Regions from separate parts of the Modestobacter lapidis genome, predicted to be linked through region 2. Evidence: riboswitches for the same ligand, from Rfam matches in the RefSeq annotation. Region 2 holds a riboswitch; each other region holds the start of a gene.

Region 1 (4,579 bases), on a different contig from region 2:
ATCTGCGCGTCGGGCAGCCGGTCCAGCAGCGTGTCGTAGACGACGATGCGCCGCGAGGAGCCGAAGCCGGAGACGTAGGCGTTCAGCGCGGTGGTGCGCCGGCTGGCGTCGGCCACCAGGACGTCGTCCACCGGGGTGCCGCTGCGCTCGGCGAGGGCGAACAGCTCACTGCGCAGCGCACTGGGCGGCATCGGCTCGAAGCGGTTGAACGCCGGCTCGATCACCAGCGGGTAGAGGAACGACCCGGCCACCACGAGGCCGGCGGTGCCGGCCGCCGCCCAGGCCCACCAGGTCCGCGGAGCCCACCGGGCCAGGGCGACGACGGCCAGCACGACCAGCGCGGTGACACCGGCGGAGATGGCCGTGGACGTGGCGACGTCCCGCACCCACAGGCCCCAGCTGCGGGTGGACAGGCCGTAGCGGTGCCGGACCACCTCGCCGTAGGCCGACAGCGGCAGCGTGGCCAGCCGGCCGATCACCACCAGGGCCACCGTGCCCAGCAGCGCCTGCCAGGCCCAGCCGCCGCCGAGCGGCCGCGCCACCGCCCGGATGACGGCTGCGCCGGCCCGGGTGAGACCGAACACGGCCGAGACCAGCAGGCTGAGCAGCAGCGCGGCCAGGGATGCCGGTCGCCGTGCGGCGGCGAAGGAGTTCGCGCGCTCCATCTCGGCCGGGGAGAAGGTGGCCGACGGGTCGACCGGGGTGCGGCCGCCCGGCGGGGTGGGGATCAGCTCGCCCGGCGTGACCACGACGATCACGGCGAGGACGGCGACCCCCAGGACCAGCGCCACGAGCAGGGCGAGGCGTCGGGCACTCACGCGCAGGAGCTTAGGCCGACCGGCTGGCAGGTCCCTGGGCCCGTGCGGTCAGCCGGCGTAGCGGCGGGCACCGGCGTAGCCGGCCATGTCCACGCTGGTGATCTGCACCGGGACACCGAAGGTGGCGGCGTGCACCATCCGGCCACCACCGATGTACATGCCCACATGGCTCACCGGGCTGCGGAAGAAGACCAGGTCACCGGGCTGCAGGTCGCCGCGGGACACCGCGGTGCCCATCGTGGACTGCGCCTTGCTGGAGTGCGGCAGGCGCACCCCGGCGGCGGCGTAGGCGTACTGGGTCAGACCCGAGCAGTCGAACGCGTCGGGGCCGCCGGCAGCCCAGACGTAGGGATCGCCGAGCTGGGCCAGCGCCGTGTCGACGGCCACCTGCGCGGCCGCGCTGGGCGCCAGCACCGCGCCGGCCGACGGGGCGACGTTCCGCGACGCGCCGGCGCCGGGCGCGGGGAGCGCGGGGCCGGCGTGGGTCCGGTTGACCTGCTCCTGCTGGGCGGCGGTCAGCGCCGCGTACTGGGCCTGGTAATCGGAGATCTGCCCCGTGAGGACGGCCTGCCGGGCGGTGACCGCGTCGAGGGTCTGCTGGGCGGTGGCGGCGGCCGCGTCCGCGGTCGCCTTGGCCTCCTGCGCTGCCGCGGACGCGGCGGCCACCTGGGCGAGGACGTCGTTGGTGTGGCCGGCGATGGCGTCGAGCATGTTCACCTGGGCGAGGAACTCGTCGGCCGAGCCGCTGGTCATCAGGGCGTTGAAGTGGGAGAGGTTCTCCCCGGTGAAGGCGCTGCGCGCCACCTGGCGCATCTGCCCGTCCAGCGCGGCCAACTGGGCCTGGGCCGCGGCGACGGCTTCACCGGCGGTGGCGGCGGCAGCCTGCTGCTCCGTCAACTGCACACGCGCGTCGTTCACCTCTTCGGTGACCGCCTCGAGCTCGTGATCGGCCTGGGCGACCAGCTCCGTGGCCTCCTGCGGCGAGGCGGCCTGGGGCGCCGGTGCGGCGCTCGCGGCACCGGGCAGCACGGTCACGGCGAGGCCGGCGGCCGCGGCCAGCAGGACGGCGGTACCGAGCCGGCCGACCAGCCGGGGTCGGCGGACAGCCGTCGCCGGGGCCGACGGGGTTTCGGGCCGGGTCGCGGACCCGGTGCGGGCAGGACGGACGGACAGGTGAGGGCTCGCCACGGTCGGCGCGGCTCCATTTCCTCCACATCGACCGCCTACCGAGTTAGCTGACGGGTTCGGGCGAGGAAGAAGATCGCCCTATCTCTGCGCGCCGTCGCCGGCGCGTGCGGTCCGGTTGCCCGGCCGCGTGAGAACTCACCCCAGTGCTGCGGTGGGTCCCCGGTTCACCCGGCCAGGGAAGTGGCCGGCTGATTCGGCGGTGTTCGGAACGAGGTCACCCTCTGTGCGGTGACGACCACTCTCCCGAACGAGGGAAACAGTAGGGCCGTGATCAGACCGAGACAAAGCCCTGTCGGACGCCCAGAGCGCGACAGCAGCTGACGAATCACAGTGCTGGAATTCGTCAACTCACGTGGCGGTCGCCGTCCGCCTGACGCGGGGGAGCCGGCAGCGACGCATCCTGATGACGCAACGGCGGAACCAGTCCGAAGTCTGCCAAGGCCCGGACGGCCCTCCGCTCGACATCGTCGAGCTCGACTACCGGCCGGGCGGCCACCCCGTCACTGTCAAGGTGCGGCACATCACAGAACGCAACCTCCTGCCCGGGCGCGTCCGGCGCGTCGGCACGGACGGTTGCCGGCTGCACCTCGCCGGTGGCTGAGCGGACGCGCCGGGTGAGGGGCACGACCGTCGGTCCGGTCTCCTGCCAGCCCGGTGGGGCGCCGAGCAGGACCGTGACGACGCAATCGGCGCAGCCGTCCCCGCGGACGGTGCAGGTGTCGCAATCGATGAGCACGCCGGCTCTCCTCTCTCCTGTGGTCCAACGCCTGCGGACCGTAGGAGGGGCCACCGACAGTTCCGTCCCCCGTGGCCGCGGAGGATCCCGGCAGGGCCCCCGGGTCGGCGGCGGTCGGGCCCGACCCGGGGCGGCGTGGCCTCCCCGGGACTGTCGGAGGTCCGACCTAGCGTCCGACCCGTGCCACCCCCTCCCCTCCCGCCGTCCGCGCCGATGCCTTCCGCGGGGTTCCCCGCGCTGCCGCCCGGCACCGCCTCCCCCGGCGCGCTGGTGCGGTTCGAGCAGGCCACGATCGACGACCTGGGCACCCCGCTGGCCGACATCACGTTCGTGGTGGTCGACCTGGAGACCACCGGCGGCTCCCCCAAGGACAGCGCGATCACCGAGATCGGTGCGGTCAAGGTCCGGGCCGGTGAGGTGCTCGGCGAGTTCCAGACCCTCGTCGACCCCGGCCAGGAGATCCCGCCCTACATCAGCGTGCTGACCGGCATCACCTCGATGATGGTCGCGGCCGCCCCCCGGATCGACTCGGTGCTGCCGGCCTTCCTCGAGTTCGCCCGCGGCGCGGTGCTGGTGGCCCACAACGCGCCGTTCGACCTCGGCTTCCTCAGGGCGGCGTGCGAGGCCTCGGGGGTCGCCTGGCCGGCGTTCGCCGCGGTCGACACCGCCGTCCTGGCCCGCCGGCTGCTCACCCGGGACGAGGTGCCCAACTGCAAGCTCGGCACCCTCGCCCCCTTCTTCTCCACCACCACCCAGCCCTGCCACCGCGCACTGGACGACGCCCGCGCCACCGTCGACGTCCTCCACGGCCTGTTCGAGCGCCTCGGCCCGCTCGGAGTGACCTCGCTGGAGGAGCTCAGCGGTCTCACCAGCCAGGTCGACCCGCAGCGTCGGCGCAAACGGCACCTGGCGGCCTCCGTCCCGCGCGGACCGGGCGTCTACGTCTTCCGCGGCGCTCGGGACGAGCCTCTCTACGTGGGCACCTCCACCGACCTCCGCAGCCGGGTGCGGAGCTACTTCACCGCCGGCGAGCAGCGCAGCCGGATGACCGAGATGGTCCGGCTCGCCGAGCGGGTCGATGCCCTGCCGTGCGCACACGACCTGGAGGCGGCGGTGCGCGAGCTGCGGCTGATCGCCGAGCACAAGCCGCGCTACAACCGGCGTTCCCGCTTCCCCGAGCGCGCCCTGTGGGTGCGCCTCACCGACGAGCCCTTCCCCCGCCTGTCGGTGGTGCGCCGCGTCCGGCCCGGCGCCGGGGTGTTCCTCGGCCCGTTCCCCGACCGCCGGGCCGCGGATGCCGCGATGGCCGCGGTGCACGAGTCGCTGCCGCTGCGCCAGTGCACGACCCGGTTGACGCTCAGCGCCTCCGGCAGCGCCTGCGCGCTGGCCGACATGGGCCGCTGCGGAGCACCCTGCACCGGCGCGCAGAGCCGAGAGGAGTACGCCGCCGTGGCCGCGGTGTTCCGCGCCCTGGTCGAACGCGACCCTCGCGCCGTGGTCGCACCCCTGCTCGGGCGGGTCGAGAGACTGGCCACCGAGGGGCGCTACGAGGACGCTGCGGTCCTGCGCGACCGCACCGCGGTACTGGTGCGCGCGATCCGGCGACGACAGCGGCTGGAATCGCTGGCCGCCGTGCCCGAACTGGTGCTCGCCCGGCCCGACGGTGCGGGCGGCTGGCAGCTGTCCGTGGTGCGACGGGGCCGGCTGGTGGCTGCCGGGGTCGCCGAGCGCGGCCGTTCGGTCCGGGCCCACCTCGCCGACCTCAGGACGACGGCTGAGACGACCAGCGGCCCGGACGGCGAGCTCGCGGCGTCGGTGGACGAGACCGAGCTGGTGC
Region 2 (4,579 bases):
GAGGTCGAAGCTGGACTCCTTCCGCGCCGGGCTGGCGCAGGAGGGAGCGGCAGGCCAGGGCGCGCAGCGGTTGCTCGAGACGTACGCCGAGCAGGAGCGCCGCCGGCAGCCCTGAGCACCGCCGCCGCGTCGGTCACCGGTCCCGGGTCGCGTCAGGTCCCGCGCCCGCCGGCCTGCATCCGCCCGGCGAAGTGCGCCGCGATCATGTCCGCCACCCGCTGCACGCACAGCTCACCGATGGCGCTGGAGAACCCGTGCGGGTCGCCCATCACCCCGGTGTCCGACAGCGCCTTGATCCCACCGGTGAACAGGCGCTGCAGCACCGCGTCGTCCACCGGCCCGGTGTAGCCCCGGGCGAGGTGGCCGGTGCGCACCTCGCCCGGCCGGATGTAGGAGTAGACGGAGGACTCCGCGACGTCCGCGTGCCCGCCGACGTCGTCGCGGTTCCCTCCCGCCTCCGCGACGGCGGTCCGCCAGGTCTCGATGAGCCCGTTCAGGTCGGCGAACACGATGACCCGGCAGTCGGGGCCGACCAGGTCGTCCAGCCGCTGCTCCATCTCCGCGAGCGGCGCGAAGTTCCCGCCGTGCGCGGAGAAGCACAGGATGGTGCGGAAGCCGTGCGCGGCCAGGCTGCGGCAGTAGTCGGAGTAGACCGCCTCGAACGTGGCGGGCTGGAGGCTGACCGTTCCGGGGAAGGCCATGTGGTGGGGGGACACACCCACCCGGATCGTCGGGGCCACCAGTGCCGTTCCCAGTCGCTGGGCGACCTCCTGACCCAGTCGCTCGGCGTGGACCGCGTCCACGTCCAGTGGCAGGTGGCGGCCGTGCTGCTCCACCGCTCCGCACGGGACGACGACGTCGCGCCGTCCTTCGCTGAGCGCTGCCTGGACCTCGCCGAACGTCATCTTCTCCAGCAGCACGTGCGTTCTCCCGTTCGTCGTGGATCCCCGGAGTGCATCGCACCGCAGCTCACGGCGCCACGCGGACGACGGCCTCGATCTCGACGGCGATGTCGAAGGGCAGCTCGGCCATGCCGACGGCGGAGCGAGCTCCCCGGCCGGCGTTCCCGAACACCTCGGCGAACAGGTCCGAGCACCCGTCGATCACGGCCGGCGTCCGGTTGAAACCGGGGCGGCAGTTGACCATCCCGAACAGCTTGACGACCTGCCGGACCCGCCCGAGGTCGCCCAGCTCCGCGCGCAGCGCGGCGAGCAGCTGCAGGCCGGTGAGCCGGGCGGCCTCCCGCGCGGTGTCCAGGTCGAGCCCGCCCTCCCCCACCTTGCCCGTCACCAGGCCACCGTCGGCCCGGACGGGCCCCATCCCGGACAGGAACAGCAGATCTCCGGCGGCCATGACAGGCACGTAGTTGCCGCCCGGCCCCATCGGTTCCGGCAACTCGATGCCGCGTTCGCGCAGCAAGCTCTCGACGTCCATGGGCAGATCCTGGCCTGTTTTCGATGGGAACGGCAGGGCGGGCGGTGCCGGGAACCCGGCGATCGGTACGAGAGCCCGAGCACCGTGGTGCTGTCGTGGACCTTGCCCGGCGAGCTCGCCGGCGACGGGTCAGCCGGCCCGGTGGTTCACGTGGACGTGGTCCATGTGGTTCGCCGTCGCGCTGCCCCGGTTCTCCATCTGCTTCCAGGAGCCGTTCGGCGAGGAGAGCATCCGCTGCTGCCAGATGATGTAGTCCACGCCGAGCTCGTCCCAGTGGGCGATGTGGTACTGGGCGACCGCGTCGCCGACGGCGGGGCTGGTCATGTAGTCCAGCGCCAGCCCGGACGGGTGGCCCTTCGGATCGGCCGCGCTGGCGCGGGTGCCGCCGATGGACCGGATGCCGGGCACGTTGCCCATCACGGTGTTGGCGGCCGCCTGCACGTGCGGTTTGACCTTCCCGGCGCTGTTGCTGATCCGCGCGGCCACGCCCGCCGCCGCGGCAGCCGGCGCCCCGGCAGCCGGCGCCGCGGCGTTACCGGTCGTGCGGCCGGCAACGGCGCTGGACCGGGCCGCAGTCTCCGCGGCGGCCGCCCCGGCGGCCTCGGCGGCGGCGGCCTCGGCGGCCTCGGCGTCGGCGGCAGCGGGCGCTGCGGCCTCCGCCTCGGCGGCCCGCCGGTCCAGTTCGGCCCGGTCGGCCGCGGCCTGCGCCTGCTGTGCCGCGACCTCCGCGGCCTCGCGGGTGCTGCGGCTGACCGCCAGCTCCTCGAGCGGCTGGAGCTCCTCGGCCACATCGACCGGGCCGGATCCGGCGGTCAGCCCGAGCTCCTGGGCGACGCTGACCGGCTCCGTCGCCGTGGCATCGGCCTGCGCAGCGGGGTCGGTGCCGATTCCGGCACCGACCAGGAGGGCGCCGGCGACGGCGGCACCCAGGTACAGCCCGGGCCGGCGGGCCGCGGTGGGCGGGCGGTGTCGCGAGCGGGTGGCCCGGCTGCGGCGGTCGGCAGCGCGGCCGGAGGTGGTGGTGCGGCGGTCCATGGGTACGAGAGCTCCGAGGGGGTACGGGCACAGCGGTGGCCCCGAGGGCGGGGCGGCTGTTCCGGGATGTGCGGGCAGCGAGGGCTGCGGCGTCCGTACGGGACGGCCGCGCCCGGTCAGCTGCGCGGGCGCATCCGGCGGGAGGAGTACCGGGAGAGACGAGGTGGTACGGCAGGGCAAGGGCGCGCCATCCGGCGGCTCTCCGTTCTTCCGGTTGCCGCCTACCGAGTTAGCTGACGGGTTCGGGCGGGAAGCGGCCCTACCCGCCCCGGACGGTGCGCCCGGGAGCAGGATTCACCCCAGTACTTCGATGGGTCCCCGGCTCGCCCCGGAGGGCGACTCGGCGGCGTCCGCTCGGACTCCCCGGGCGGGGGCGTGACGACCGACTGGACGCCGCCACGGTAACCGCCGTTATGCAGTCGTGACAATCATCGGCCGACGATTCGTCAGGTGACGAGCGTCGCTGCTCCCCCGCTCGGCCGCCGGGCGGTGTACCCGCTGACGTTCCCGCCGCCCGGCCTCCGAGCCGGCGCCGGGCCCTCAGTCCACGTCGGCCCACGACCCGACCACCGCGACATCGAGCGGGAAGTCGATGGGGAACCCGCCGAAGAGCAGCCGGCCGGCCTCGGCCGCCGCACTGCGGACCTCCTCGACGACCGCATCGGCCAGGTGCGCCGGCGTGTGCACGAGCACCTCGTCGTGCAGGAAGAACACCAGGTGCGGGCGCTGATCCAGGGTGCCGGCGCCGCCGAGGTGCCACAGCCGGTTGCGCAGGCCGGCCAGCCAGCACAGCGCCCATTCGGCCCCGGTGCCCTGGACGACGAAGTTGCGGGTGAACCGGCCCCAGGCGCGGCGGTGGCGGGCCCGGTCCTCCCTCGACCCGGCCCCGTCCGACCCGACCCCGTCCGACCCGACCCCGTCCGACCCGACCCCGTCCGACCCGACCCCGTCCGACCCGACCCCGTCCGGGTGCTCGCCGAGCCCCACCGGGCGATCCGCCCACGCGCCGGTGGGCGGCGGCGACCCGCGGCCGAGCAGGGTGTGCACCACCTCGCCGCGCTCCCCCGCGCGGGCAGCCTCCTCCACCAGTCCGATCGCCCGGGGATACCGGCGGGTCAGCCGCGGCATCATCCGGCCGCTCTGGCCGCGGGTACCGCCGTACATCGCCCCGAGCATGCCGACCTTGGCCTCTGCCCGGGTCGCCACCGCGCCGCCGGCCACCATCCCCTGGTACAGGTCGGACGACCGGGCCGCCTCGGCCATCGCCGCGACGCCGCTCATGCCGGCGAGCACCCGCGGCTCCAGCTGCGCCACATCGGCCACGACGAAGCGCCAGCCGTCGTCGGCGACCACCGCGGGGCGGACCTGGACGGGGACCGACAGCGCGCCGCCGCCGTTGGCGGCCCACCGCCCGGTCACCACGCCCCCGGGCAGGAAGGTGGAGCGGAACCGGCCACCGCTCACCCAGGTGTCCAGCCAGCTCCAGCCGTTGGCCTGGAGCAGCCGCGAGAGCTTCTTGTACTCCAGCAACGCCGGGATGCCCGGGTGCTCCAGCTGCTCGAGCGTCCAGGAGCGGGTGTCGTCCACCGGCAGTCCCGCGGCCTGCAGCGCACGCAGCAGCCCACCCGGCGAGTCGGGGTTCAGCCCGGGCGCCGCGAAGGCCGCCTGGACGTCGGTCAGCAGTCGCGCCAGCACCGCCGGCCGCCGGCCGGGTGCCGGGCGCGGGCCCAGCAGCTCGCGCAGCAGACGGTGGTGCACGTCGACCCGCCACGGCAGCCCGGCAGAGGTCATCTCGGCGGCCACCAGCGCGCCGGAGGACTCCGCGGCGAGCAGCAGTTCCAACCGCGCACGTGCCGGTGACGCGGCGAGCGCCGCCTGCTGGCGCGCGTGCTCGGCGGCCGGATCGAGGCGGTCGGCGGGGTCGGCGAGCGGGAACAGCGCCGGGTCGGCGGTGGTGACCGGCTGGAGGGCGTCCCAGCCCGGGGTCTGGTCGTCGGCGAGCAACGCCTGATCGGCGAACGGCGACCGGCGGAGGACCGCGTGGCTGAGCCGCAGGTCCCAGCAGCGTCCGATCCGGACGCCGGCGGCCAGCAGCGCCGGGTACCACCGG
Region 3 (4,579 bases), on a different contig from region 2:
CCGAGGGCTGGACCGTCGTCGTGGACACCGCGGAGATGGGCGAGGTGGAGCCGGTCGAGGTCAAGGCGGGCGAGACGATCACCCTCGCCGCCCGGGCCATGGTCGTGCTGTGCGCGTCGGCGTGACCGCCCCCACCCGCGGTGGCGACGGCCGCCGGGAGGTGCCGGCCAGCACCTACCGGCTGCAGGTGACCGCGGACTTCACCCTGGACGACGCCGCCGCGGTGGCCGGCTACCTGGCCGACCTCGGGGCGACCCACGCGTACTCCTCGCCGCTGCTGCGCTCCGCGGCCGGCAGCACCCACGGGTACGACACCACCGACCACGCGCACATCGACGAGCCGCGCGGCGGGCGGGCCGGGTTCGACCGGTTCGTCGCCGCGCTGCACGCGGCCGGGCTCGGCCTGGTGCTGGACCTGGTGCCCAACCACATGGGGGTGGCCGACGCGCACGAGTCGGGCTGGTGGTGGGACCTGCTCAAGCTCGGCCGGGACAGCCCGCACGCCGACGCCTTCGACGTCGACTGGGACTTCGGGGGCGGCCGGGTGCGGCTGCCGGTGCTCGGCTCCGCCGAGGACCTGGCCACGCTGGAGCTGGTCCGGGCCGACGGCGAGTGGGAGCTGCGCTACTACGACAACCGGTTCCCGGTCGCACCGGGCACCGCCCGGGACGGCGACGACCCGGTCGCCGTCCACGACCGCCAGCACTACGAGCTGGTCGACTGGCGCCGGGCCGACGCGGAGCTGAACTACCGCCGGTTCTTCGCGATCAACACCCTCGCCGGGCTGCGCGCCGAGGACCCCGCCGTCTTCGCCGCCACCCACGAGCTGGTCGGCCAGCTGGTGGAGTCCGGGGCCGTCGACGCGCTGCGGATCGACCACCCCGACGGCCTCGCCGACCCGAGGGCGTACCTGGACGCGTTGGCCCGGCTGTCCGGGCACCGGTGGACGGTCGTGGAGAAGATCCTCGAGCCCGGCGAGCAGCTGCCCGCCGGTTGGGCGACGGCCGGGACGACGGGCTACGACGCCCTCGCCGAGGTCGACCGGGTACTGGTCGACCCGGCCGGCGAGCCGGCGCTGACCGCGCTGGACACCGAGCTGGCCGGCACGCGGGTGGACTACGCGCAGCTGGTGCGGATGTGCAAGCGCGAGGTCACCGACGGCATGCTCGGCTCCGAGGTGGCCCGGCTGACCCGGATCGTCGGCGAGCTGCCCGGGGTGCCGGCCGAGCTGGTCACCGAGGGCCTCGCCGAGCTGCTGGCCGGCTTCCCGGTGTACCGCAGCTACCTGCCCGACGGCCGCGAGCACCTCGACGAGATGGTGCGCGCGGTCCGGGAGCGCCGTCCCGAGCTCACCGCCGCGGTCGATGCCCTGCACCCACTGCTGGGTACCGCCGGCTCCGAGCTGGCCACCCGGTTCGAGCAGACGTCGGGCCCGGTGATGGCCAAGGGCGTCGAGGACAGCGCCTACTACCGGTGGGCGCGGTTCGTCGCGCTCAACGAGGTGGGTGGCGACCCGGCCCGGTTCGGGACGACGGTGGCCGACTTCCACGCCGCCCAGCGGCTGCGCGCCGAGCGGCTGCCGGAGTCGATGACCACGCTGTCCACCCACGACACCAAACGCAGCGAGGACGTCCGGGCCCGGCTGGCGGTGCTGGCCGAGCTGCCCACCGAGTGGGCCGGGCTGGTTCGCGGCTGGCTCGATCGGCACCCGCTGGCCGACCGCTCGCTCGCCCACCTGGTGTGGCAGAACCTGGTCGGGGCGTGGCCGCTGTCCCGGGAGCGCGCGCACGCCTACGTGGAGAAGGCCGCCCGCGAGGCCGGCACCTCGACGACCTGGACGAACCCGGTGCAGGAGTTCGAGGACCAGCTGCACGCGCTGGTCGACGCCGCCTTCGACGACCCGACGACCGCCACGGAGGTCGACCGGTTCGTGGCGCGGATCGCACCGTTCGGCTGGTCGAACTCGCTGGCGCAGAAGCTCCTGCAACTGACCATCGCCGGCGTTCCGGACGTCTACCAGGGCACCGAGCTGTGGGACTTCTCGCTGGTCGACCCGGACAACCGGCGTCCGGTCGACTACGACCTGCGGCGCTCGTCGCTGGCCCGGCTCGACGAGGGCTGGATACCGCCCGTGGACGACACCGGTGCCGCCAAGCTGCTGGTCGTCTCGCGGGCGCTGCGGCACCGCCGCGACGTCCCCGAGGCCTTCGGCGGCTACACGCCGGTCGAGGCCACCGGAACGGCGGCGGACTCCGTCGTCGCCTTCGACCGCGGCGGCGCCGTCACCGTCGCGACCCGGCTGCCGGTGCGCCTGGCGGGCACCGGCTGGGGCGATACCGCGCTGCACCTGCCCACCGGCTCGTGGCGGGACCTGCTCACCGGCAGCCGGGTGGTCTCCGACGCGTCCGGCGCCGCGGTCTCCGAGCTACTCACCCGCCTGCCGGTCGCACTGCTCGCCCGCGACTAAAGAAGGACCCCCTGCCCCCCACCACTCGCACGCTCGCGGTGGGTCCCTGCAGGAGGCCGATCACTAACGCAGGGTTACAGGCCGGGGACGCTGCGGCGTCTCCGGCCCGGCCTGTCGGAGCCCGAGCTGGGCGGATGTCGGACCGAGCGATCCGGACCGAAGCGGAACCGGGCGGTTTCGTTCACAGTGGGAGAGCGCCTGGGCCACACCGGACGGGCGCGAGGCACCGGACCGCCGAGCCCCGTCCGCCGGCAGCCTGACACCGACCCACCCAGGACGGGGACGGGGAACCCACTTCCGACGCGCAGCGCGTGTCTCGGGGTGAAGCCGTGCCGCGCCCTTCCGGGGGTGCGAGCGGCCGGGCACCGATTCGCCCGAACCCGACAGCTAACCCCGCAGGCGGTGATCGGAGGATCACCCATGTCCCACCTCTCCATGAGCCGCGCCCGCCGCAGCGCACTCCGCGCCGGAACGGTCGCGGTCGGCGCCGCCGCCCTCGGGATCGGCGTCCTCGCCGGGCCCGCCTCGGCGTCGCACTACGACTGGTCCGGCGTCGCCCAGTGCGAGTCCAGCGGCAACTGGCAGATCAACACCGGCAACGGCTACTACGGCGGGCTGCAGTTCAGCTCGCCCACGTGGCTGGGCCACGGCGGCGGCGAGTTCGCTCCGCGCGCCGACCTGGCCACGCCGGCGCAGCAGGTCGAGGTCGCCGAGCGGGTGCTGCTGACCCAGGGCGTCGGCGCCTGGCCGACGTGCGGCAAGCAACTGCGCGACGGCACGACCCCGGCGGCCGCTGCCCCCGCCCCGGCACCGGCACCGGCGCCTGCTGCGGCGCCCGCGCCCGCGCCCGCGGCCTCGGGCGACACCTACACGGTGCGTCCCGGTGACACGCTGGCGGAGATCGCCGCCGCGCACGGCACCAGCTGGCAGGAGCTGCACGGCCGCAACTCCGCCACGGTGCCGAACCCGCACGTGATCCGGGTGGGCCAGCAGCTGGCGCTGTGACACCCGGGCGGCCGGAGGACGTCGTCCTCCGGCCGCCTCCGGGGCGCGATCGTGGGGCACCCCACGGTTGGCGCCGCCCGTGGCGGGCATGATCGGCCAGGCTCCGTCGGAGCCGCACCGCCGCGATCCGAGCAGGAGTTCCCATGGCAGCACCGTCCGCCTCGCCCGCCGAGTTCTCCGTCTGGGCCCCGCTGCCGGAACGGGTGCGCGTCACCGTCGACGGCACGATCTCCGACATGCAGCGCGACGACGCCGGCTGGTGGCGGGCCACCGTGGATGCGGCCCCGGAGGCCGACTACGGCTTCCTGCTCGACGACGACGAGACACCGCGCCCCGACCCGCGCTCGCGCCGCCAGCCCGAGGGCGTGCACGGGCTGTCCCGCCGCTTCGACCCCTCGGCGTACCCGTGGGGTGACTCCAGCTGGACCGGCCGTCCGCTGGCCGGGAGCGCCGTCTACGAGCTGCACGTCGGCACGTTCACCCCCGAGGGCACCTTCGATGCCGCGATCGGCAGGCTCGGCCACCTGGTCGAGCTGGGCGTGGGCTTCGTCGAGCTGCTGCCGGTCAACGCGTTCAACGGCACGCACAACTGGGGCTACGACGGCGTCGCCTGGTACGCCGTCCAGGAGACCTACGGCGGGCCCGAGGCCTACCAGCGCTTCGTCGACGCCTGCCACGGCTGCGGTCTGGGCGTGATCCAGGACGTCGTCTACAACCACCTCGGGCCGTCGGGGAACTACCTGCCGGAGTTCTTCCCGATCTTCGCGGAGGGCGGCGCGAACAGCTGGGGCAAGTCGATCAACCTGTCGGGCCCGGAGTCCGACGAGGTGCGCCGCTACATCCTGGACAACGTGCTGATGTGGCTGCGCGACATGCACGTCGACGGGCTCCGGCTGGACGCGGTGCACGCGCTGGTCGACGAGCGCGCCACCCACCTGCTCGAGGAGATGGCCACCGAGGTCGACCGGCTGTCGGTCGCCGAGGGCCGGCCGTTGACGCTCATCGCCGAGAGCGACCTCAACGATCCGCGGATGGTCACCCCCCGGGTGGCGGGCGGCACCGGCCTGGACGCGCAGTGGAGCGACGACTTCCACCACGCGCTGCACG

The links. A riboswitch is a leader RNA that binds a small molecule or an ion and turns the genes downstream of it on or off. The one in region 2 is predicted to bind cyclic di-AMP.
Region 1: linked by a shared signal. The riboswitch ahead of ACYVG5_RS08075 (C40 family peptidase) and the one ahead of ACYVG5_RS01025 (hypothetical protein) in region 2 are both predicted to bind cyclic di-AMP.
Region 3: linked by a shared signal. The riboswitch ahead of ACYVG5_RS03205 (LysM peptidoglycan-binding domain-containing protein) and the one ahead of ACYVG5_RS01025 (hypothetical protein) in region 2 are both predicted to bind cyclic di-AMP.

What each region holds. Positions count from the first base shown of each region.
Region 1 covers NZ_BAAGVS010000004.1:227,655-232,233, reverse strand. Annotated here, with positions in the region: gene ACYVG5_RS08080 (M48 family metallopeptidase) at 1-818, opposite strand, end outside; gene ACYVG5_RS08075 (C40 family peptidase) at 867-2,006, opposite strand; cyclic di-AMP (ydaO/yuaA leader) riboswitch at 2,022-2,215, opposite strand; gene ACYVG5_RS08070 (hypothetical protein) at 2,350-2,742, opposite strand; gene ACYVG5_RS08065 (DEDD exonuclease domain-containing protein) at 2,923-4,579, shown strand, end outside.
Region 2 covers NZ_BAAGVS010000001.1:224,469-229,047, reverse strand. Annotated here, with positions in the region: gene ACYVG5_RS01040 (thiamine pyrophosphate-requiring protein) at 1-115, shown strand, start outside; gene ACYVG5_RS01035 (creatininase family protein) at 153-920, opposite strand; gene ACYVG5_RS01030 (RidA family protein) at 970-1,434, opposite strand; gene ACYVG5_RS01025 (hypothetical protein) at 1,564-2,469, opposite strand; cyclic di-AMP (ydaO/yuaA leader) riboswitch at 2,673-2,825, opposite strand; gene ACYVG5_RS01020 (bifunctional 3'-5' exonuclease/DNA polymerase) at 3,010-4,579, opposite strand, start outside.
Region 3 covers NZ_BAAGVS010000002.1:107,375-111,953, reverse strand. Annotated here, with positions in the region: gene glgX (glycogen debranching protein GlgX) at 1-125, shown strand, start outside; gene treY (malto-oligosyltrehalose synthase) at 110-2,467, shown strand; cyclic di-AMP (ydaO/yuaA leader) riboswitch at 2,721-2,884, shown strand; gene ACYVG5_RS03205 (LysM peptidoglycan-binding domain-containing protein) at 2,888-3,472, shown strand; gene treZ (malto-oligosyltrehalose trehalohydrolase) at 3,616-4,579, shown strand, end outside.